One region of the Hydrogenophaga sp. BPS33 genome, then DNA from elsewhere that is predicted to be linked to it. Evidence: predicted binding sites of a transcription regulator. Region 1 holds the regulator's gene; each other region holds the start of a gene.

Region 1 (7,497 bases):
TGGCAGAGACACCCAGCGCGATCAGGTCGCAGTCGGGCTGGGTGCTGTAGCCCTGGAAGTTGCGGTGCAGGCGGCCTTGGCGTTTGGCCACGGCCAACGCATCGTTGGGCAAGGCGAAATGGTCCATGCCCACATAGACGTAGCCCGCGTCCATCAGCGCGTCGAGCGAGAGGGCCAGCATGCCGAGCTTGTCGCTCGGGCTGGGCAGCTCCACGGCGGAAATGCGCCGCTGCGGCTTGAAGCGCGCGGGCAAGTGGGCATACCCGTAGAGCGCGATGCGGTCGGGCCGCAGCGTGTTCACCTGCGCCAGCGTGCGCGCGAAGGACTCCGGCGTTTGCAGCGGCAGGCCGTAGATCAGGTCCACGTTCACCGACTCGAAGCCGATGCGCCGCGCGGCCGCCACCAGCGCGAACACCTGCTCGGCCGGCTGCACCCGGTGCACAGCTTTCTGCACGGCCGGGTCGAAGTCCTGCACGCCAAAGCTCAGGCGGTTGAAGCCCAGGCGCGCCAGGGTCTCGAGACGTTCTTCCGTGACCGTGCGCGGGTCCACCTCCACCGAGTACTCGCCGCCCGGCACCAGCGTGAAGTGACGCCGCAGCATGGTCATGAGGTCGCCGAGTTCGGCGTCTGACAGGAAGGTGGGGGTGCCTCCGCCCAGGTGAAGTTGCGAGACGTTCTGGCCTTTGCCGATGTGCGCCACCTGCAGCTCCACTTCACGCGCCAGGTAGCGCAGGTACTCGGTCGCGCGCGAATGGTGTTTGGTGATGACCTTGTTGCAGGCGCAGTAGTAGCAGACCGACTCGCAAAACGGAATGTGCACGTAGAGCGACAGCGGCAGCGCCATCGAACCGGCCCGGCGCTGCTCCAGCGCCTGGACGTAGTCGCTCTCGGTGAACGCCTCGACAAACCGGTCGGCGGTGGGGTACGAGGTGTAGCGCGGGCCGGGAACGTCGAACCGGCGCAACAGCTCCTCGGAAATGGCGTGGCTCAAAATGAAATCTCCATCAAGGCCCTCACTGTGCGGCAGACTGGGCTGCCGCCCCTTGATCTCGGTCAACAAGTGCCCAGATCGCATTTCGCCCCCAATGCTTACGGGGGTATGCTTCGCCCTATGGACGCCCAAAGCATCAAAGTCGCCTGCTCGAGTTGCAACCTGCGGGAGCTGTGCCTGCCCATGGGACTCAACCCGGGGGAAATGGACAAGCTCGACGCCATCGTCTCCAAGCGCCGCCGCATCCCGCGCGGCGCCGCGCTCTTCAACGTGGGCGACAAGTTCACGTCGCTCTACGCGGTGCGTTCAGGGTTTTTCAAGACATGCGTCACCACCGCCGATGGCCGCGACCAGGTGACCGGCTTCCAGATGACGGGCGAGATCATCGGCTTGGACGGCATCGTGAACGACCACCACTCGTGCAACGCGGTGGCGCTGGAGGATGCCGAGGTCTGCATCATGCCGTTCGACCAGGTGGAAGAGCTTTCACGCGAATTCACCACGCTGCAGCACCACGTGCACAAGATCATGAGCCGCGAGATCGTGCGCGACCACGGCGTGATGCTGCTGCTGGGCAGCATGCGCGCAGAAGAGCGGCTGGCGGCATTCCTGCTGAACCTGGTGCAACGGCTGCACGCGCGGGGGTTCTCGCAGTCGGAGCTGGTGCTGCGCATGACGCGCGAGGAGATCGGCAGCTACCTGGGCATGAAGCTGGAGACGGTCAGTCGAACGTTCTCGAAGTTCGTCGACGACGGCATCATTGACGTCAAGCAGCGCTACGTGCGCATCAAGGACACGGACGGCCTGCGCCGCATCGTGAACCCGCAGCCCTGTGGATGATGTCGCTTCGCGGGTCGCTGCCCCCCCCAAGGGGGCTGATCCGCCTTGGGGCGGCCCGGCGGCGGATCGCGTCCCTTCTCCATTTCAGTCTCGCGCCAGCCACACGCTGAGCGCGCCCGAGAGCGCCGTCACCGCCCAGAACACGAAGAACGCCACGGTGTAGACCATCTGGCGCGAGCCTTCGAGCGGCTGGCCGCCGAGCCAGTGCAGGTCGCCCGGGTCGACCATCGCGAACACCAGCATCTCCAGCAATGCGGCAGTGAGGAAGGTGGGCCAGGCGATGCCCATCCATTGGCGCACGTTCATTTCATCGCTCCTGCGGCACGACGGGCGAGGCCGCGTGGTTGCGCGCCTGGTGGGCGGGCTGCAGCTGGATCAGGGCTTCGTCACGCGCCTGGCCTTGCAGCACGGAAGCCGCCGCGCGGTCGCGCTCGAAAGCGGTTTTGTCGAGCACCGGGTCGGCATGGGTCACGGCAATGTAGACCATGACGAGACTGGCCAGCACCACGATCAGCGGGCCACCTACCACCAGCCACATTTGCGGCACGCGCCACCAAGCCACGCTCGGTATCTGGACGGTGGGAGAGGACGATGGGTTCACGCGAGCTCCTTCAAAGACGGAAAACAAGTTCAACGCGGCACGAGGAACACGGCCTTTTCGGACACGTGGATGCCCTCGTCGCCTGTGGCGCGGATGTCGAAGCGGATCGGATGCGATCCGCTGCTGGCCGCGTCCGGCGGGATCTGCACGCGCACGGCCACGGCGCGCACTTCGGTCGACAGCACCTCGACCTCGGCCGGCGTGTCCAGCGCGATGCCGGGCAGGCCCGAGACCTGGATGGCATAGCGCTGCGGCAATTCGGTGGCGTTCATGATCTGCAGGCGGAACACGTTCTCGATCCGGCCCTCTTCCACCATGCGCGCGAGCGCCCCCCGGTCGCGTATCACGTCGACCTTGAGCGGCGTGCGCAGGAACAGGCTCAGGCCCACCGCGATCGTGATGACACCCAGAATGGCCGTGTAGACCAGCACGCGGGGGCGCAACGCCCGGCGCAGCATCTGGCGCGTGCCCCAGCCTTGCTCAATGCCGTTCTGCGTGGAGAAGCGGATCAGCCCGCGCGGGTAGCCCACCTTGTCCATCACGGTGTCGCACACGTCAATGCAGGCAGCGCAGCCGATGCATTCGTATTGCAGGCCGTTGCGGATGTCAATGCCGGTCGGGCACACCTGCACGCACAGCGTGCAATCCACGCAGGCACCCAGGCCCAGCGCCGTGGGGTCGGCCTTCTTCGAGCGCGCGCCGCGCGGCTCGCCGCGTTGCTCGTCGTAGGTGACGATCATGGTGTCGCGGTCGAACATCGCGCTCTGGAAGCGCGCGTAGGGGCACATGTACTTGCACACCTGCTCGCGCAGGAAGCCGGCGTTGCCGTAGGTGGCCAGGCCGTAGAAGAAGATCCAGAACCACTGCCAGGGCCCGAGCGCGGCGGCCATGGAGAGCGCGCCCAGTTCGCGGATGGGCGTGAAGTAGCCCACGAAGGTAAAGCCGGTCCACAGCGAGAACACCAGCCACAGCGCGTGCTTGAGCGAGCGCTTGGCCAGCTTCTCGGCCGAGAGGCCCGCACGGTCGAGCTTCAGGCGCGCGCTGCGGTCGCCCTCCACCCGCTTCTCGATCCACAGAAAAATTTCGGTGTAGACCGTCTGCGGACAGGCAAAGCCGCACCACAGACGCCCGGCCACGGCGGTGAACAAAAACAGCGCCAGCGCCGAGATGACGAGCAGGCCGGTGAGGTAGATGAAGTCCTGCGGGTACAGGACGAGGTTGAAGATGTAGAAGCGGCGCGCCTCCAGATCGAACAGCACGGCCTGGCGGGCGTGCCACTGCAACCAGGGCAGACCATAGAACACGATCTGCGTGAGCCAGACCATGATCCAGCGCCAGCGCGAGAACAGGCCCGAGACCGAGCGCGGCTGGATCTTCTCGCGCGCGGCGTACAGGGACACCATCACCTCGTCGTCGGCGGGCACTGCGACGATGGGAATGGTGGCTTTTCGATCGGTCATGAAGGATTCTTCTCGCGCGCGTCGGTCGGTCGGTCGATCAGTTGGGCGCTGGCGACGCCTTGTTCGACATGCCCCACACATACGCGCTCAACACGTGGATCTGGTCGGCATTGAGCTTGTCAGCCTGGGCCGGCATCTGGTTGTTGAAGCCCTTGGTGATGGCCCGCACCACGGCCTCTTCGCCCCAGCCGTGCAGCCAGACCTTGTCGCTCAGGTTGGGTGCGCCCATGGCGGTGTTGCCCTTGCCGTCCGCGCCATGGCACGCCGCGCAGGCGGCGAAGGCGGGTCGGCCCAGAGCCGCGCGTACCGAGTCGTGCGGGCTGCCCGAGAGGCTGAGCACGAAGTGGGCGACGTTGCGCACGTCTTCGGGCGAGCCCACGGCCGCGGCCATGGGAGGCATCACGCCCATGCGCCCGGAGATGATGGTGGCCTTGATCGTGGCCGGGTCACCACCCCAGAGCCAATCGCCATCGGTCAGGTTGGGAAAGCTGCGCGCGCCGCGCGCGTCAGAGCCGTGGCAGGTGGCGCAGTTGTTCATGAACAGGCGCTCGCCGATCGCCATGGCCTGTGCGTTGCCCGCGAGCTGCTGGGGCTCCATGCCGTTGAATTGCGCGTACAACGGCGCGATCTCTTCGGCTCGCTTGGCCACTTCGTTCTGGTAGCGGCTGCCGGACGTCCAGTTCAACATGCCCGGGTACTTGCCGTACATGGGGTACAGCAAGCCGTAGAGCAGCGAGAACACCACAGTGATGATGAAGAGATAGACCCACCAGCGCGGCAGCGGGTTGTTCATTTCGCGCAGGTCTTCGTCCCACACGTGGCCGGTGGTGTTGTCGGCCGTGGCCTTGACCTTGGCGGTGCCGCTGACCCACAGCAGCACCAGGCACGCCAGGATGCTGACCAGCGTGAGGCCGGCCACGTACCAGGACCAGAAATCGCTCGTAAAGTCGCTCATGAGGGTTCTCTCGTGCTGTCTTGGGGCGCTTCGTCGCGAAACGGCAGCAGGGCCGCGTCGTCGAAGCGGGCCTGGTTGCGCCGGGACCAGGCCCAGACAACGATGCCCAGGAAGGTCAACAGGCTGATCACGGTGACAGTGCTGCGCAGAACGTTGATGTCCATGTGTGCTCTCCAGGTGCTCACTTGATTGCGGTGCCGAGCACCTGCAGATAGGCGATCAGTGCGTCCAAGTCGGTCTTGCCTTTCACCTCGTCGCTGGACGCGGCGATCTCTTCGTCGGTGTACGGCGCGCCCAGCGTGCGCAGCGCTTGCATGCGCCTGGGCAGGCCGGCCGCGTCCACGGTCTTCTTCTCCAGCCAGGGGTAGGCCGGCATGTTGGACTCGGGCACCAGATCGCGCGGGTTGATCAGGTGGATGCGGTGCCATTCGTCGCTATAGCGGCCGCCCACGCGGTGCAGGTCGGGGCCGGTGCGCTTGCTGCCCCACTGGAACGGGCGGTCGTAGACGAACTCGCCCGCCACCGAGTAGTGGCCGTAGCGCAGCGTCTCGGCCTGGAAGGGGCGGATCATCTGCGAGTGGCAGTTGTAGCAACCCTCGCGCACGTACACGTCGCGTCCGGCGATCTGCAAGGCGGAGTACGGCTTGAGGCCGGGCACCGGTTGCGTGGTGGATTTCTGGAAGAACAGCGGAACGATTTCCACCAGACCGCCCACCGCGATCACCAGCACGATGAGCACGATCATCAGGAAGTTGTTGGTCTCGATCCGCTCGTGGGTGAAACCTTGTGGCTTTTCTTGGGCCATGTGCGTGTCCTCAGGCTTGAGCCGGATTCAGGGTTGGAATGCGGGCCTCTTGCACCCGTCCGTTGCGCGCGGTCATGACCATGTTCCAGAACATCAGCACCATGCCGGCGAGGTAGAGCACGCCGCCGCTCAGGCGGATCAGATAGAAGGGGAAGGTGGCCTTCACCGACTCGACGAAGGTGTAGGTCAGGCTGCCATCGGGGTTGACCGCACGCCACATCAGGCCCTGCATCACGCCGGCGATCCACATCGCGGCGATGTAGAGCACGATGCCGATGGTCGAGATCCAGAAGTGCAGTTCGATGGCGGGCACCGAGTACATCTGCTTCTGGCCGTAGAGGCGCGGGATCAGGTAGTACATCGTGCCCATGGTGATCAGGCCGACCCAGCCCAATGCACCGGCGTGCACGTGGCCCACGGTCCAGTCGGTGTAGTGCGAGAGCGCGTTCACCGTCTTGATCGACATCATCGGCCCCTCGAAAGTGGCCATGCCGTAGAACGACAGGGAGACGATCAGGAAGCGCAGGATCGGGTCTTCGCGCAGCTTGTGCCAGGCGCCCGAGAGGGTCATGATGCCGTTGATCATGCCGCCCCAGCTGGGCGCCAGCAGGATGAGCGAGAACACCATGCCGACCGATTGCGCCCAGTCGGGCAAGGCCGTGTAGTGCAGGTGGTGCGGGCCGGCCCACATGTAGGTGAAGATCAGCGCCCAGAAGTGCACGATGGACAGGCGGTAGCTGTACACGGGGCGCTCGGCCTGCTTGGGGATGAAGTAATACACCATGCCCAGGAAACCGGCGGTGAGGAAGAAGCCGACCGCGTTGTGGCCGTACCACCACTGCACCATCGCGTCCTGCACGCCGGCGTAGGCCGAGTAGCTCTTGAACAGGTCCACCGGCAACGCGGCGCTGTTGACCAGGTGCAACACCGCCACGGCCAGGATGAAGGCGCCGAAGAACCAGTTGGCCACGTAGATGTGGCGCACCTTGCGCATGCCAATGGTGCCGAAGAACACGATGGCGTAGGACACCCACACGAACGTGATCAGGATGTCGATCGGCCACTCCAGCTCCGCGTATTCCTTGCCCGAGGTGTAGCCCATGGGCAGCGTGATCGCGGCCAGCACGATGACCAGTTGCCAACCCCAGAAGGTGAAGGCCGCGAGCCGGTCGGAGATCAGGCGGACCTGGCAGGTGCGCTGCACCACGTAGTAGCTGGCGGCGAACAGGCCGCAACCACCGAAGGCGAAGATCACCGCGTTGGTGTGCAAGGGCCGCAGGCGGCCATACGACAGCCATTCGATGCCCAGATTGAGCGCAGGCCAGGTGAGCTGCGCGGCGATGATCACGCCCACCAGCATGCCCACCACGCCCCATACCACCGTCATGATGGCGAATTGCCGAACGACTTTGTCGTTGTAGACCTCTGCCGATGGGCGGGTCCCGCTGGTCACTGACATACACAACTCCTCGCAAGTGTCATGCAAGCAGTGTCGGCAAGGCGCGGCGTTCGCACCTTGACCTACGTCAATCGTTCTTCAGAATGCGCTCGCCTTCGCGTTCGACGTTGTCGAACTGGCCGCCTTGCAGCGCCCACCAGAACACGCCGATGATGCCGAAGACCAGCAGCACGGAGAGCGGAATCAGGAGAAAGAGAACGTCCATGCTTTCAGGTTCGCGCCAGGCGCAAGGCATTGCCGATCACTAGCAAGGAACTCGCCGCCATGCCCAGGCCGGCGAGCCACGGCGGCATATAGCCCAGCAGCGCCAGGGGCACGCACACCAGGTTGTAGCCGGCGGCCCAGGCCAGGTTCTGGCGCACCGTGCGCAGCGTGTTGCGCGCCTG
Region 2 (7,497 bases), 280 kb from region 1:
GCCATCGGGTCAGCCGTTCGGCTTTGTCTCGGCGGCCGAGGGCTTCGTGTTTCTCTCGGCTTATATGGCGGGTCGCGTGTACGGAAGACGCGCGCTTCGCGACGGTTTGCCCGCCATGCAGATCGCGTTCCACGAACGCGCGCTCAAGCTCTACCTGTGCCAGATGGCCCTGCTGCTGCTGGCGTTCACGGTGATCGCCTGGCTGGGCGTCACCAACCGCCAAGGGGGCGTGACCGGCTTGCTGGAGTTCCTGTTCATCGATCCCACGCTGGCGGTGCCCGGCGCCGCGCTACTGGTTTACAACCCACCGTTGCTGGACATCCTGCCGATGTACATCGTGTTCATGCTGGCCAGCCCCTGGCTGCTGCGCCGCGGTCTGCAATCGGGCTGGAGCGGCATCCTCATGGTCAGCGGCCTGCTCTGGCTGGGCGAGCAATGGGGGCTGGGCCATGTCTTGCACGGCACGGCCGTGGAGCTCACGGGCCTGGCGATTCCGTACAAGGACACCGGTGCCTTCCACTGGACGGCATGGCAGGCGCTCTGGGTGATCGGTTTGTGGCTCGGGGCGCGCACGCAACCGTTGCCCCGCATACCGATGTGGCTGCTCCTGCCGGCCGCTGCGTACGCGCTGGGCATGCTGGTGTGGCGCCACGTCGCGGGCCAGGCGCCGTTGCCCTGGTTGCCGGCGGTGGACCTGCTGCTCAACAAGTGGTCGCTCGGCCCGATGCGGGTGCTGAACTTCGCCAGTGTGTTCGTGGTGCTGGTGTCGGCCGGTCCGTGGCTCGTGCGCGTGCTGCCGCGTTTGCGGGCGCTGGAGTTGCTGGGACGGCATTCGCTTTCGGTGTTCTGCGCCCACATCGTGATCGCGCTGTTCACCCTTGCCTTCTTCGGTTCGACGCAGGTGATCCGCCCATGGAGCACCGACGTCACCCTGCTGCTTGCAGCGTTCGCCGGCCTGTTCGCGGTGGCGCTGATCGGGGAAGAGCGGGATCGCAAGGGTTGGCAGGGCTTGCTGCCATTCTGGCGCGCGCGCTCCCAGGGTTCCTGAAGCGCGGCCGCAGGCCGTCGGAACTTTCCCGTCGCCGCGCATCCCCAATCCGGCATGAACTCCGCCGACCGTCAGTGGGAACTCGACGCCCTGCGCGGCCTGATGCTTGTGCTGATGACCCTCACGCACCTGCCCACCCGCCTGGCCGACCCCCTGGGCCAGCCACTGGGGTTCGTCTCCGCGGCCGAAGGCTTCGTGCTGCTCTCGGCGTACATGGCGGGTCGGGTGTACACGGCCAAGGCCGATCGCCAAGGCCCCGAGGCGATGAAAAATGCCTTCTTCAACCGGGCGCTCAAACTCTATGCCTGCCAGCTCGCGTTGCTGGTCTTCGCCTTCACCGTCATCGCCGGCCTGGGCTTGGCGCTGAGCGAAGTGGCCATCACCGATTTGTTGAGCTTCTTCCTGGAGCGCCCGGTGGTGGCGGCCCTCAGCGCGGGCCTGTTGCTGTACAGCCCGGCGCTGCTGGACATCCTGCCCATCTATATCGTGTTCATGCTGCTCAGCCCATTGGTATTGCTGCACGGCATGGAGCACGGTTGGCGAACGGTGATGGCGCTGAGCCTGCTGTTGTGGGTCGGCGCGCAGTTCGGGCTGGGGCCTGCCGTCAACCGTTGGGCCATGGGCTGGTTCGACATGCCCGTGCGCTACCAGGACATGGGCGCGTTCGAGATATTCGCCTGGCAATTCCTTTGGGTGCTGGGCTTGTGGATGGGCTTCACCCACAGCCAGCCAGGCCACGCGCCAACGTCCTTCCCGCGCTGGATGGTCGGCGCGGCCATGGCCTTGGCGATCGTGGGTTTTCTGTGGCGGCACACCGCAGGCCAGACGCCCATGCCCGACGGCTCTGCGGTCAACCTCATGTTCGACAAATGGCATCTGGGACCGTTGCGGCTCATCAACCTGCTTGCGCTCCTGGTGCTGGTGATGCACTTCGCGCCCTGGCTCCAGCGGCACCTGCCACGCTGGCGCGTGCTGGAGACGCTGGGCAAGGCGGCCTTGCCGGTGTTCTGCGCCCATCTGGTGGCGGCGCTGCTGGCGCTGGCGGTGTTCGGGCCGGCCCGCCCGGAGCGGCCTTGGTCGGTGGACCTGCTGGTGCTTTTTGTCGCCTTCTATGCGCTGTGGATCACCGCGCGCCTGTCTTTGGCCGCCGACCGCCGCGCGGATCGGCAGCGGGCAAGCAAGGTCCCGGCGGCAGATCTCAGCTCTTCAGGTGCAGCGCGATGATGCGCTGCCAAAGGGCGTAACCTTCCGTGTTGAGGTGCAGGCGATCACCGAGAAACAGCTCCGGGCGCGCCTGGCCTTGGGCATCGACCATGGACGAATACACGTCGATGAAATCGAGCTGGGGTTCGACTTGGCTGTACGCCTTGACCATCGCGTTGGTTTCGCGCACCGCGGCGAGCATGCCGGCGCGCGACGGGCTGGGCTTGATGGACACAAAGGCGATGCGTGCCTGAGGCAGCTCGGCCTTGACCGATTGCACGAAGTCCGCGAAACGCTGCGTTACCGCCCAAGGCGACACCCCCTCGGCCAGATCGTTTTCGCCCGCGTACACCACCACCAACCGGGGCTTGTAGGGCAACACCAGGCGGTGGACCAGCTTCACGCAATCGATCAGTTGGGAGCCGCCGAAGCCGCGCTTGATCACCACCGGCTGGTCGGCGAAGCTCGTCTCCAGGTTGTTCCACATGCGGATGGAAGAGCTGCCGACGAACACGACGCCGCCCGATTGGGGCGCTTGCTTCAGGTCGGCGGCGGCGAAGGCTTCCATGCTGGCCGTCCAGCGCGGATCGATCGCCGCCAGTTGCTGCGAGCCATCCGGCACGGCCGGTACCACGGAAAGCATCGCGTTCGGCTTGAGCGGTTCGGCTTGAGCGCCTTGCAATAGACCCGCGCCCAGCACGCAGGTCAGGACCGCATTTCTCAGGGGAGCCGCCAGGCGTGAACGACGGGAAATGGTGTGTGGCAAGGCGAACATGGAAAGTTTTGAGGCGCTGAATGGACCCGGCTCTGGCGCAAAAAGTTCAGATCGCAGCAGTGTAAGCAAGCGTGTTTTTCCCGTCCATGGCGAGGTTGGTATCAGGCAACACCGCCGGCCATGCCGAGCTGGCGCATCCATCCCGCGAGCGCACGCTCATCGGCATTGCCGGCTTCGTAGGCGGCCAACAGGGCGGTGTGGGATTCCGGCCGGTGCTGGTTGAGCTTCACCTTGCACTGCAGCTCGGTGACGCGCAGTTCAAACGCCACGATGCCCTGCGCCATCTTGCGCTGGTAGTCGCCATCCAGGGCCCGCCACTGGTCCGCGTAGGCCGGGTCGTGGTCGTGGATCAGGTGCTTGAGCAGCCGGTCCTTGTCGTCAAAATGCTCCAGGATGCGCGCCTGCACCGTCGCGTGCACCGCGAGGTAGTTCCAGGTCGGCACGCGCACCAGATCGGGGTAGACGCGCGGCGTCATGTAGGCATGCGGGCCGAGAAACGTCACGAGGGCACGGGGACGGGCCTGCAGATAGCGCCCGTGTGGATTGGGCTTGGCGCAGTGGCCCAGCAGCGTCAGAGCGCCCTCTTCTTCCAGCAGGTGCAGTGGCAGCTGCGTCACGAACGGCAGGCCATCGTCATCGACCGAGATCAGGCTGGCGAAGGGGTGGCTTCGCATCAGCGACACGGCGATCGCGGGATCCTTGGCGGCGAACTGGGGTGGCAGGTACATGCCGCCATCATCCCGCATCCGAGGGGTTCGGGCTCAGGCGCCGTTGGGCACCACCAACACGTCGTTCTCGGCGATTTCGAGCATGCGTTGCGCCACGCTGCCCAGCAACAGGCCGAGCACCCCGCCGCGCTGCTTCGTGCCCATCACCACCAGGTCGGCCGGGTGTTCCTGACCGTGGGCATTGAGCAGCAGGCCGGGATCCCCGTGTTCCAGCCAGGTCTGCAGGCGCGCGTGCGTGCTCTCGGGCAGCGCGCAAGACTGGATGAAGGCTTCGGCTTCGCGCTGCGCCTGCGCCAGCCCATCGGCGCGCACCTTGGTCTGGTCCACACCGCCGATGGCCGGGTAAGGGTTGTCGAAGGCATGGAACAAGGTGATGTCGGCGTCGGGAAACAGGTCGTTGGCCACCCGCTGCAAGGTGTGGCGCGAGGCCGGCGAGAAGTCGCTGGCCACGACTACCTGCCGGTACGGCGCGCGGGCCCTGTTGCGCACCACCAGCAAGGGCACAGGCGAGCGGCGCACGAGCGCGTCCACGGTCGATCCCAATACCACACGGCTCAAGGCCCCGTTGCGCGCCACGCCGATGACGATGAGGCCGCAGCCTTCGGCGGTGGCCACGGTGAGCACCGTGTCGGTCACCGCGCCCTGCTCCACCATGGGCACCAGCGTGAGGCCTTCGGCCTGCTCCACGTCGGCGCGCAAGTGGCGTTCGGCGCGCACCATGCGCATGCGGTCACCGCCTATCTGCCCCGTGGCACGCGCCAGCACCGAGGTGGCGGCTTCGGCAGGTTCGCTCTCCACGACGGTGAGCGCGACCAGGCGAGCTTGCCATTGGCGCGCGATCCACACGGCGCGGTCGAGCGCGCGGTCGCTGCGGCTGCCGAGGTCGGTGGCGAGCAGGATATGGCGGGGCGTGGCGGATGGATTCAAGCGAAGGCTCCTTTCTGCCGTTGCGGCACAGGCGTCGACCTTAACCGCTGCGGCGCGCCGGGGCCACCGCAGCCTTTGAGCGGGATCAAGTATCCCGAAAGCGGGCATGGGGTCTGCCCATCGAGCGGGCAAGCTGCGATGATGGGACCACCATGAACGCGCTCTTCAACCACCCCGCCATGCAAAGCCTGGTGCTGCCACCGCTGATGACGTGGCTCGCGGTCTGGCTGCTGCGCCGCGCAGCGGGTCCGCGCTGGGCACCGCTGGGCGCGGCCCTGGGCCTGCTGGCGGCACTGGCGTTGCTGCCGGGTTTCGACTGGCCGGCCTTGTCGCGCGTGCAGAAACTGCCCTGGGCCGTGCTCGGCGCAACGTTGGTGTCGGCGACCTGGCTGGCCTTGGCATCGGCCCCGGTCGGCAGCCGCCTGCGGGGTGTGGTCCTGTCGGCCTTGCTGACCGTGGCTGCACTGGGGCTTGCCGCCATGGGCGCGCTCGGTGGTTCCTTGCTGCTGGCGCAACTGGCGCTGATGGTGGCGGCCACCACGGCGGCGCTGGGTCTGTGGGTCTGGTGGCGCCCCGCATCGGGTTTGCGCGTCCCGCTCGCGGCCTTGCTGCCGGGCTTGGTGGCGGCGCTGCTTATCGCATCGTCCCTGTTCGGCGCACCTGGGAGCACCAGCGCGAGCGGCGAGGACGACGTTTACTACTCCCCGCAATGGAAATGAGGTAACGGCATGCCGATGGTGGTTCAGGAATGCGATGTGACGACGCTGGCGCCCAACGCCCCCAGCACCCCGCCTACCGTCGTGACCGATATTCCGCCCGACTGGCATGAGCTCTGGTCCCAAGTGCTGCAGGCGGCTGCGACCGCCAGCACGACCCGCCTGTTGAGCCATGCCAGCGGACGCGGCTGGGTTCTGTCGGGCCGGTGCAGCGAGCGCAGCGCAGCCTTGTTCGGCCTGTACAAACCCGTGCTCGATGCCCGCACGGCGCGCCGCCACGCGCCCTTGTCGATGCCCTGGGTGGTGGCGCAGATGGGGCAAAGCCTCGATGGTTTCGTGGCCACCTCGACGGGAGACTCCTACTACGTCAACGGCCCGCATGGGCTGCTGCACCTGCACCGCCTGCGCGCTCTGTGCGACGCGGTGATCGTGGGCGCGGGCACGGTGGCAATCGACAATCCGCAACTCACCACGCGGCGTGTGCCCGGGCCACAACCGGTGCGGGTCGTGATGGACCCTTCGGCGCGGCTCGACGGGCAGTCCCGCGTGTTCCACGATGGCCAGGCACCCAGCCTCTGGCTCTGCGACACGCGCCACGCAGCGCTGGCCCGTCGGCGCCTGGGCGCGTCAGCGCCCCACACCACCGAGGTGCTCGCGGTGGACGGCTTGCTCGACGGCACCGGCACCTGCCGGCCGGAGCGTGCCGTGGCTGCGCTCGGCCTGCGCGGGTTCTCGCTGCTCTTCGTGGAGGGCGGCGGCACGACCGTGTCGCGCTTCTTCAGGGCGGGCGTCATCGACCGCCTGCACCTGGTCATCGCCCCGGTGCTGATCGGCAACGGCCGCCGCGGTCTGCAGGTGCCGGCGCACGAAGTCATGGCCGATTGCCCGCGTCCACGCGCACGCACCCTGGCCCTGGGCGAAGACATGTTGTGGGACCTGGCGCTGCGCCCGGGCGAGCTTCAGTGAGGCGGCAGCGCGAGCAGGTCCACATGGCCCACGCGCAGACAGCTCGCGCCGACCACGGACGCTCTTCTTTCGCGCCAGGCCCGTAGCAACGCGCTGGACTGGGGCCCTTGCTCACACGCAGCGGCTGCCATGCCGTCGACCAAGGCGCGCTGCAGGCCGACGGCGGGTGCGCCCGCGCGGCCATCGATCCACCAGTCGCTCGGTGCGGTGAACACGCGGTAGCCGGCGTCGCGCAGCGCACGCCGGCAGACGCCGATCGCGTCAGCGCCCAGCGCGGGGCCAAACCCCTTGTCTCGCCGTTGGTGGGCGCGGAACAGCCGGGCCACCGTGGCGTCGCCCGGTTCTGGGGGTGACCAGACATGGCGGCCATCGACATTGAGCGTGAACAACACGGTTGCGCGCGCCGCCGCGATGTGGGCCAGCGCCTGCCGCAGCCAGGCCAGGCCCACCAGATCGAGCAACGCCGAGGCCGTGACCAGATGGGCCGCGTGCCAGGGCAAGCGGTCGACGTGCTGCGCCAGATCGGTCCGCTGCCGCACCGTGCGGGCCTGAAAACCCGGGCCCGACAGGGCCGGCGGCAGGCGCTGCAACAGCGCGGCGTCGTGGTCGAGCATCAACCACTCTTGCTCGCCGCCCAGCACGGGCGCCAGCCAGCGCAGATTCGCGCCGGTGCCGCAGGCCAGATCGATCACGCGCCACGGCACACCCTGCGGCGGCCGAAGCGCGCTCAAGCGGGTCGGCAAGCGCAGGCGGCCCGCTGCGCCATTTCGAGCTGCCGCGTCGAAAGGCTCTCTTTGCCGCAGCCAATCGGCGCTGAAGCTGGCCTTGGGGTCTTTCATGCCACCCCCTCCAGCACGGCCGCGAAGCGCGCTGCCTGTTGCGGCCATGTGGGCAACTGCCGGGCCGCTGCGCGGGCGCCTTCGGCCAGGTGCGCGCGCAGTCCGGCGTCGGTGATCACGCGTGCCAATGCCGCTTGCAAGGACAGCGCATCGCCGGCGGGCACCAGCAGGCCAGCAGCGCGAGGCAAGGTGTGGGCCAACGCGCCGCCATCGGTGCAGACCACCACAAGGCCATGGGCGATCGCCTCGGCCACCACCATGCCGTAGCCCTCGTACAGCGACGGCAGCACGAAAA
Region 3 (7,497 bases), 2.9 Mb from region 1:
GGTGGAGGTCGATCACCACCGGGTCGTGATCGAAGAAATCGGGCATGTCGCCAAAGCGTTGGGCCATCTCCCGGGCCAACAACTCGAGATTGGACGACTTGAGCATCAGCGCCACCAGTGGCAGGTGGGCGCTTTTGATTTCAAACGTGCTCGGTGCGGTACCTGCTAAGGCGACAGACATGGGCGACAACAGATCCAAAAACAGGCCAGCGGCAGGAACTCGGGCATGGCCGGTCGCGCTGTGAAGCGGCGGATCTTACCAGCCGCCTCCGGCCGACGTTCAAAGCAGCCCGGCGCAGGTGTCAACGCATGTTTCAAGACCGTGGCGGCGAAGTTTTGCACAAATCTGTGTATAACTTTTTAATAAAGACAAAGATATCCACAGATTTGTGGATGGGTCCCAGGTTGTCCCCATTCGCGAACGCGCCCGCCAGTGCGCTTCACACACACTTGGCCGCATCCCAAGTCTTTGATATTCAAAGAAAAAGGGCGCTTGTCCACACAGAACAGCGCCCTCTACTACTACTGCTATTTTTAAATAACAGTATTTATAAAGAAGTCAGAAACCCCTTTTTGCCTTGCGCCAAGCTCAAACCGGGCCGTGCATGCGGTGCTGTTCCACCCCTCCGTGGTGGCGGTGGAAGTGCTTGCCACCCCGCTCGCCGCGCATGCCTGCGCGGTGAAAACCGCCCATTTGCTTGGAATCGAATACTTTTTTCTGCTCGACATCCAGGGACGCATAGAAGCTCTTGATCGCGTCAACGCGTTGGGCCATGGCCGCGTCACGCTGGGCTTTCAGTGCCTGCATGCGGTCCAGGCGTTGGGGCGTGGTCAGTTTCGACCAGTCTTCGCGCGGCGCGGGATGTGCCGCGCGGGCTTGGGGCTGCGGCTGTGTCCGGGCCAGAAAGGCGTTCCAGGAAGCTTCCTGCTCGGGCCGCAGCTGGAGTTCTGCCTTGAACGCCGCCTGGCGTTCGGCCATCTTCTTCTGCATGTGGGCCAGGCGTTCGGCGCGTTTCTGGTCGCGCTGTTCGGGTGTGAGACGTTTGGGTTTTGGAGCGGGTGGCGTGGCGGCCGGGGTGTTGGCCTGGGCGAGCACGGTGATGGTGGGGGCTGTACCTGTCGATGCGGGTTGCACCACGGATGCCTGCACCAAGGCCGTGGCGGAGATGCCGACCAGGGCGGTGGCCAGCGTGGCGGCGAGCAGAGCGCGTTTCGGAAGCTTTGTCATGGGAACTCCTGGTGACACGTGGGTTGAAGAACCTCCACGAACACGGCGTTGTCGGGTTGCGGAGTGGCTTCAGTGTCTGGCGCTGCTGTTTCCGTCCCGTGCCGTCATCGTGGCGGGTACGTAAAGTTTCTTCCCGCTTCTTGCAGCAAATGTGCAAGCGGCGGTCAAATATTCGGACGGTTGGGATGCACGGTCGGCGCCGGCCCGTATCTCTTTGCAAACGGCGAGAGTTGTTGCTATGCGTATCGGCGTAAGCCTTGCTCCGGGTGCGGGCCCGCAGGTTGCTCCAGATCGTCCAGGATGGGGCAGTCGGGCCGGTCGTCACCCGGGCACAGGTGCAGCAATTGGTCCAGCGTGCGTTGCATGGCCTGTAGCGCTTCGATGCGCTGGGCGAGTTCGTCCAGGTGTTTTTGCGTGATGCGTTTGACGCTGGCGCTGCTGCGCCGGCGGTTGTGCCACAGGCTCACCAGTTCGGTGATGGCGTCCAGGCCAAAACCCATGTCGCGCGCGCGGCGGATGAAGCGCAGCGTGTGCACATCGGCCAGCTGGTACTGGCGGTAGTTGCTCTCGGTGCGCGGCACGGCCGCGAGCAGGCCCAGGGATTCGTAGTGGCGCAGCATCTTGGGTGAAATGCCACTGAGCTCGGCCGCCTTGCCGATGCTGACCGGCCAGCGGATCAGCGCATCGCCAGGGTCGTGCTCTTCGTTTCGTGCCCGCGAACGCGGGGATCGTTCGCTCGGCATGGCGTCAAGCCGCCACCTGGTAGCCTTCTTCGCGGATCGCTTCGGCCAGGGCCTCGCGCGTCTGCGTCGACTCCACCTCGACATGGTTCTGGCTGCGGTCGATCTGCACCTGCGCTTGCGGATCGAGCAAGCGGATGGCCGTGGTCACGGATTTTTCGCAGTGACCGCAGGTCATGCCTTGCACGTTGAACACTTGTTTCATGGCGATGTCCTTCCAGGGGTTGTTGAATGATGGAGGCATTGTGATCCTTGACATGGTGTCAAGGTCAAGCGTTCCAAGTGCCATCACAGTTCGCTACAAGCGGGCTTGACCTTCCCATGGTGGTAAAGCTTATGCTGGTCACATGAACACGATCACTGCTTCCACCGACACCGGTGAGTCCCTCCCTACCTATCCACCGACCCAGATCGATCTGGGCATCGGCGGCATGACCTGCGCTTCTTGCGTCACGCGGGTGGAAAAGGCCTTGCGCAAGCAACCGGGCGTGAGCGATGCGACGGTGAACCTGGCCACCGAGTCGGCGCGCGTGACTTTGATCGGCGTGGACGAGACCGAGTCGCTGGCGCGCATCAAGCGCGCGGTGCGCGATGCGGGTTACGAGCCGCGCGCGCTGGAAGCGATGGACGCGGACGATCAGCACCGCGTGATGGGCGTGCCCCGCGATCTGTGGCCGGTGTTGGTGGGCGTGGTGCTGTCGGCGCCACTGGTGTTGCCGATGGTGGGGGACCTGCTGGGCCGGCACTGGATGTTGCCGGCCTGGATCCAGTTCTTGCTGGCCACGCCGGTGCAGTTCGTGCTGGGCGCGCGTTTCTACCGGGCCGGTTGGCACGCGCTCAAGGCGCGCACGGGCAACATGGAATTGTTGGTGGCGATCGGTACCACGGCGGGTTGGGCCTTGTCGACCTGGTTGTGGTGGCGCGCCGAGGCGGGTGCGGTGCCGCACCTGTACTACGAAGCCTCGGCGGTGGTGATCACGCTGGTGTTGCTCGGCAAATGGCTGGAAGCACGCGCCAAGCGCCAGACTACCGATGCCATTCGTGCCCTGCATGCCCTGAGGCCCGAGCGTGCGCACCTGTTGCCCGATGGCGTTCGCCGTACCGAGTTGGCCGACGTGGCGGTCGACGAGTTGCTGGCGGGTGATGTGATCCGTGTACTGCCTGGCGAACGGTTCGCGGCCGATGGCACGGTGGTGCAGGGCAGCACGCAGGCCGATGAATCGATGCTCACCGGCGAGGCCATGCCGGTGGCCAAGGCGGTAGGGGATGCGGTCACCGGCGGTTCGCTCAACGGTGAAGGTGCGGTGGACGTGCAGGTGCGAGCCACCGGTGCGCAGAGTGTGCTGGCCCACATCATCGGCCTGGTGCAGGACGCGCAGGCCGGCAAGGCGCCGGTGCAGCGCATGGTGGACCAGGTGGCCGCGGTGTTCGTGCCGGTGGTACTGGGCATTGCGCTGATCACCTTGCTCGGTTGGCTGTGGAGTGGAGCGCCGATGGAAGACGCCTTGCTGCACGCGGTCGCGGTGCTGGTGATCGCCTGCCCGTGTGCGCTGGGCCTGGCCACGCCAGCGGCCATCATGGCCGGCACCGGGGTGGCCGCGCGCCACGGCATTCTGATCAAGGATGCGCAGGCCCTGGAGATCGCACACAAGGTCGACACCGTGGTGTTCGACAAGACAGGCACTTTGACGCAAGGCCGTCCGCGCTTGCTGGTCATCGAGGCCGCGGAGGGTGTGGACGAAATGGCGGTGCTGAAAACGGCCGCGGCCTTGCAGGCGCAGAGCGCGCATCCCTTGGCACGGGCGGTGCTGGATGCGGCTGCCTCGCGCGCGGTCGAGGTTTCTGCCGATGCCGCGCGCGATGTGCGGACGGTCTCTGGCCGGGGCAACCAGGGTATCGTGAATGGCGCCTTGCTGGCCCTGGGCAGCCTGCGCTGGATGGACGAGCTCGGTGCCCAGCTGGGCCCTCTGCAAGCACGCGCACAAGCTTTGCAGCAAGAAGGTGCCACCGTGTCGGTGCTGGCGAGCGAGACTCCCGGGGAGGCCACGGGTTGGGTGCCGCTGGCGCTGCTGGCTTTCGGTGACGAGCCCAAGACCCATGCGGCCCAGGCGCTGGCGGACTTGCGTGGCCAGGGCATGCGCCTTTTCCTGGTGTCAGGCGACAACGAGGGAGCGGCGCTGGCCATGGCAAAACGCCTGGGATTGCACGCGGAGCAGGGTGAGGTGATCGCCGAAGTGCTGCCGGGTGACAAGGCCGCCGTGGTGCGCCGGTTGCGTGGGGCGTCGACCGGCGAACGCACGCACACCGTGGCCATGGTGGGCGATGGTGTGAACGACGCCCCCGCGTTGGCCGCGGCCGACGTGGGCATGGCAATGAGCCACAGCCAGGGTGCGAGCGCCGATGTGGCGATGCATGCCGCCGGCATCACGCTCATGCGCGGAGACCCGATGCTGGTGGCGGCCGCGCTGGACGTTTCGCGGCGCACGGTGCGCAAGATCCGGCAGAACCTGTTCTGGGCCTTTGCCTACAACGTGGCGGGCATCCCCCTGGCGGCACTGGGTTTTCTGAGCCCGGTGGTGGCGGGCGCGGCGATGGCACTGAGTTCGGTGAGCGTGGTGGGCAACGCGCTGTTGCTCAAGCGGTGGAGGATGAAAAACACCCCCCTGCGCCGCTGACGCGGCTTCCCCCCTCTCTGGCGCGCCTTCGGCGCTTGGAGGGGGGACGGCAGCTCGGGCCGGCGTAGCCGTCCCTCGATGCCCCTGGGTTCAGGCACGCGCGCCGGAGGCGGGATGGCAGCTGTTCCCAGAGCCAACGGAGCCGGACCTTCGATGCCTCTGGTACACGGATACGACAGGTTCTTGACGCACATCAAGGTGCTGTGCGCACCTGGGCGCGATGCTTCGGGGAAGCCGGAGACATCGATGACCACACACCTGACCTTGCGCGTCATTCGCGACGAACATGCCAGCCTGAGCGCGATGCTGCGTTCGTTCGTCCAGATGGTTCGGCTGGGGCCGGACATGAATGCGGAGAACGGCAGTGAACGCTTCTTCGATGCCCTGCGGGCGATGCTGTTCTACATCGACGCGTTTCCCGAAAAGCAGCACCACCCCAAGGAATCGAATCTGCTCTTTCCACGCCTGGCGCGGGTAGCGCCTCATGTGATGCCGGCCATCGAACGGCTCGAGCGCGAGCACATGACCAGCGAGGCGCGCGTGCGTGACCTGATGCACCTGCTCATGGCCTGGGAGTACATGGGGGATTTGCACCGCGCGGCGTTCGAGAACGAGGCGATCCGCTTCGCCAACTTCTACCTGGAACACATGTGGCTGGAGGAAACAGAGTTGTTTCCCGTTGCCGAACAGGCGTTGACCGATGACGACTGGCGTACGCTGGACCACGCGTTCGCGCAGAACCGGGACCCCTTGAGCGTGGGGATGCCCCGTGACCCGCAGTTCGACCGGTTGTTCACCCGCATCGTGCGGCGTACGCCTGCGCCCTTGGGTCTGGGCGCGACCTGAGGGTCAGGCTAGCGCGGCCAGGAGTTCATCGAACGCCCGAAGCAAGCGATCCACATCGGCCTGTTGTGTCGCGGGCGAGACCAGCAGCATGCAGTGAAACGGCGTGAGCAGCACGCCGCGGTTGAGCATGAACAGGTGGGTGAAGACTTCGAGCGCGCTTTGCGCATGCGCCCGCACGTCCTGCGCATTGCGTGGTGTATGGGGCATGAACTGCAGTTCCATGCGCGCGCCCAGTCGGGTGATGGTCCAGGGCATGCTGGCGTGGTCGATGCGACGCCGCAAGGCTTGCTCCAGCGACGCCGCCAATGCCAGCACGTGAGCGTAGTTGGCGGCGCTGTGCAGGTGCTGTAGAGATGCGTCCAACGCCGCCAGCGTGAGGGCATTGCCAGCGAGCGTGGTGCCGATGCCGCTGTGGCCTTCGGGTGCGGCATCCTTCGCGGCCGTCATGCGCAGGGCCATCTGGTGTGTGAAGCCGTAGACCGCGCAGGGCAGGCCACCGGCCACGGCCTTGCCCACCACCAGGAAGTCGGGCGCCAAGCCATGGGCATGCGCATAGCCGCCTCGCGCGGTGGAGATGGTGTGGGTTTCGTCGCACACGAACAAGCTGCCGTGCCGGTGGCACAGGGCGCGCGCGGCATCCCAGAAGTCGGCCGCCGGGGGCACCAGGCCGAAGTTGGTGAGCGCGGGTTCGGCCAACAGGCAGGCCACGTCGCCCTGTGCCAGGGCCTCCTCGAGCGCAGCGAGGTCGTTGAAAGGCACGACGCGGGTGAATTCGGCGTGGTTGTGTACGTTGCCCAGCACGGAAGGCCTGGGCAAGGTGCGCCCCGTGGCGGGGTCCAGGTCGACCAACGTGTCGTCCACCGCGCCGTGGTAACAACCGTCGAACACCAGAACCCGTGAGCGTGCGGTGATGGCGCGGGCCCAGCGCAGCACGAAACGGTTGGCGTCGCTGGCGGTCAGTGCCATCTGCCACACCGGCAGGCCGAACACGTTCTGCAACTGTTCGCCTACCCGCGCTGCGCGGTCGGAGGGCAGCATGCAGGTCAAGCCGAGAGCGGCCTGCTCGGCGATGGCCGTCGCAAGTTCGGGCGGGCTGTGGCCGAACATCGCGCCGGTGTCGCCCAGGCAGAAGTCCGCATAGGCGAGGCCGTCGGCGCAGGTGAGGGTGATACCTTGCGCGGACCGCACGAACAAGGTGGCGGGGCTGGGCCAGTCGCGCATCCAGTGCAAGGGCACGCCAAACAGGTAATGGGCTTGCGCCGCACGGGCCAGCGCCATGGACTTGGGGTGGGTGGCGATGAAGCGATCGCGCTCGGCTTGTTGCCGTGTGGCGGCGCGTTCGTTGAACGGATGGCTCGACATGCCGCCAGCTTACGCGCACGCACGCCGTTCGCGCATGTGGGCCCGAAGCGGATGTTTTGTGCTGCGCGCAACGGGCACCCGTGCGCAAGGCCGTGCGTGTTCCACAATGGACCGCCCATGCCGCACCCTCAACGCCACCCACCCGCCACACCACCCGATGACACGCCCTATGTGCGGCTGGCATTGGCGCTCTCGCTCGGTGCGGCGGTGTCGCTGGGCATCACGCGCTTTGCCTATGGCCTGTTGCTGCCGCCGATGCGCGAGGACCTGGGCTGGAGCTACACGCTGGCCGGTGCGATGAATACCTTCAATGCGTTGGGCTACCTGCTGGGTGCCTTGATGACACCGTGGCTGATGCGGCGCTTCTCGCCCACGGGCGTGTTGCTCACCGGCGCCCTGCTGGCTTCGTTCTTCATGGGGCTGAGTGGTTTCTTCACCGCGGCCTCGCCCCTGCTGGTGCAGCGTGTGTTGGCAGGGGCGGCCAGTGCGCTCGTGTTCATCGCCGGGGGATTGCTGGCCGCGCGCCTGGGGGCGCAACAACCCCACAGAAGCGGTTTTCTGTTGGGCCTCTATTACGGCGGCACTGGACTGGGCATCGTGGTGTCCGCCCTCGGTGTGCCGCCGGTGCTGCATGCCGCATCCGCGC

The links. Region 1 encodes FNR, which switches genes on or off when oxygen is low (the NO sensors DNR and NnrR bind a similar motif). Its sites were predicted from a motif close to TTGATNNNNATCAA; they were not measured.
Region 2: F9K07_RS15320 (universal stress protein) is a predicted target of FNR. The motif match lies at 4,757-4,770, and genes of this name have one in related genera.
Region 3: F9K07_RS01025 (hemerythrin domain-containing protein) is a predicted target of FNR. The motif match lies at 4,827-4,840, and genes of this name have one in related genera.

Annotation. Positions count from the first base shown of each region.
Region 1 is NZ_CP044549.1:3,594,657-3,602,153, forward strand. It holds gene hemN (oxygen-independent coproporphyrinogen III oxidase) at 1-991, opposite strand, end outside; gene fnr (fumarate/nitrate reduction transcriptional regulator Fnr) at 1,112-1,831, shown strand; gene F9K07_RS16730 (hypothetical protein) at 1,916-2,137, opposite strand; gene F9K07_RS16735 (nitrogen fixation protein FixH) at 2,139-2,432, opposite strand; gene ccoG (cytochrome c oxidase accessory protein CcoG) at 2,462-3,892, opposite strand; gene ccoP (cytochrome-c oxidase, cbb3-type subunit III) at 3,930-4,847, opposite strand; gene F9K07_RS16750 (cbb3-type cytochrome oxidase subunit 3) at 4,844-5,011, opposite strand; gene ccoO (cytochrome-c oxidase, cbb3-type subunit II) at 5,029-5,652, opposite strand; gene ccoN (cytochrome-c oxidase, cbb3-type subunit I) at 5,663-7,111, opposite strand; gene ccoS (cbb3-type cytochrome oxidase assembly protein CcoS) at 7,179-7,316, opposite strand; gene F9K07_RS16770 (heavy metal translocating P-type ATPase) at 7,321-7,497, opposite strand, start outside.
Region 2 is NZ_CP044549.1:3,318,907-3,326,403, forward strand. It holds gene opgC (OpgC domain-containing protein) at 1-1,048, shown strand, start outside; gene opgC (OpgC domain-containing protein) at 1,103-2,272, shown strand; gene F9K07_RS15310 (SGNH/GDSL hydrolase family protein) at 2,247-3,026, opposite strand; gene F9K07_RS15315 (FMN-binding negative transcriptional regulator) at 3,128-3,754, opposite strand; gene F9K07_RS15320 (universal stress protein) at 3,788-4,681, opposite strand; gene F9K07_RS15325 (hypothetical protein) at 4,834-5,400, shown strand; gene F9K07_RS15330 (RibD family protein) at 5,410-6,363, shown strand; gene F9K07_RS15335 (class I SAM-dependent methyltransferase) at 6,357-7,202, opposite strand; gene F9K07_RS15340 (glycosyltransferase family 4 protein) at 7,199-7,497, opposite strand, start outside.
Region 3 is NZ_CP044549.1:210,995-218,491, forward strand. It holds gene minC (septum site-determining protein MinC) at 1-181, opposite strand, end outside; gene F9K07_RS01005 (Spy/CpxP family protein refolding chaperone) at 590-1,228, opposite strand; gene cueR (Cu(I)-responsive transcriptional regulator) at 1,465-1,971, opposite strand; gene F9K07_RS01015 (heavy-metal-associated domain-containing protein) at 1,976-2,173, opposite strand; gene F9K07_RS01020 (heavy metal translocating P-type ATPase) at 2,316-4,643, shown strand; gene F9K07_RS01025 (hemerythrin domain-containing protein) at 4,890-5,489, shown strand; gene F9K07_RS01030 (aspartate aminotransferase family protein) at 5,493-6,851, opposite strand; gene F9K07_RS01035 (YbfB/YjiJ family MFS transporter) at 6,969-7,497, shown strand, end outside.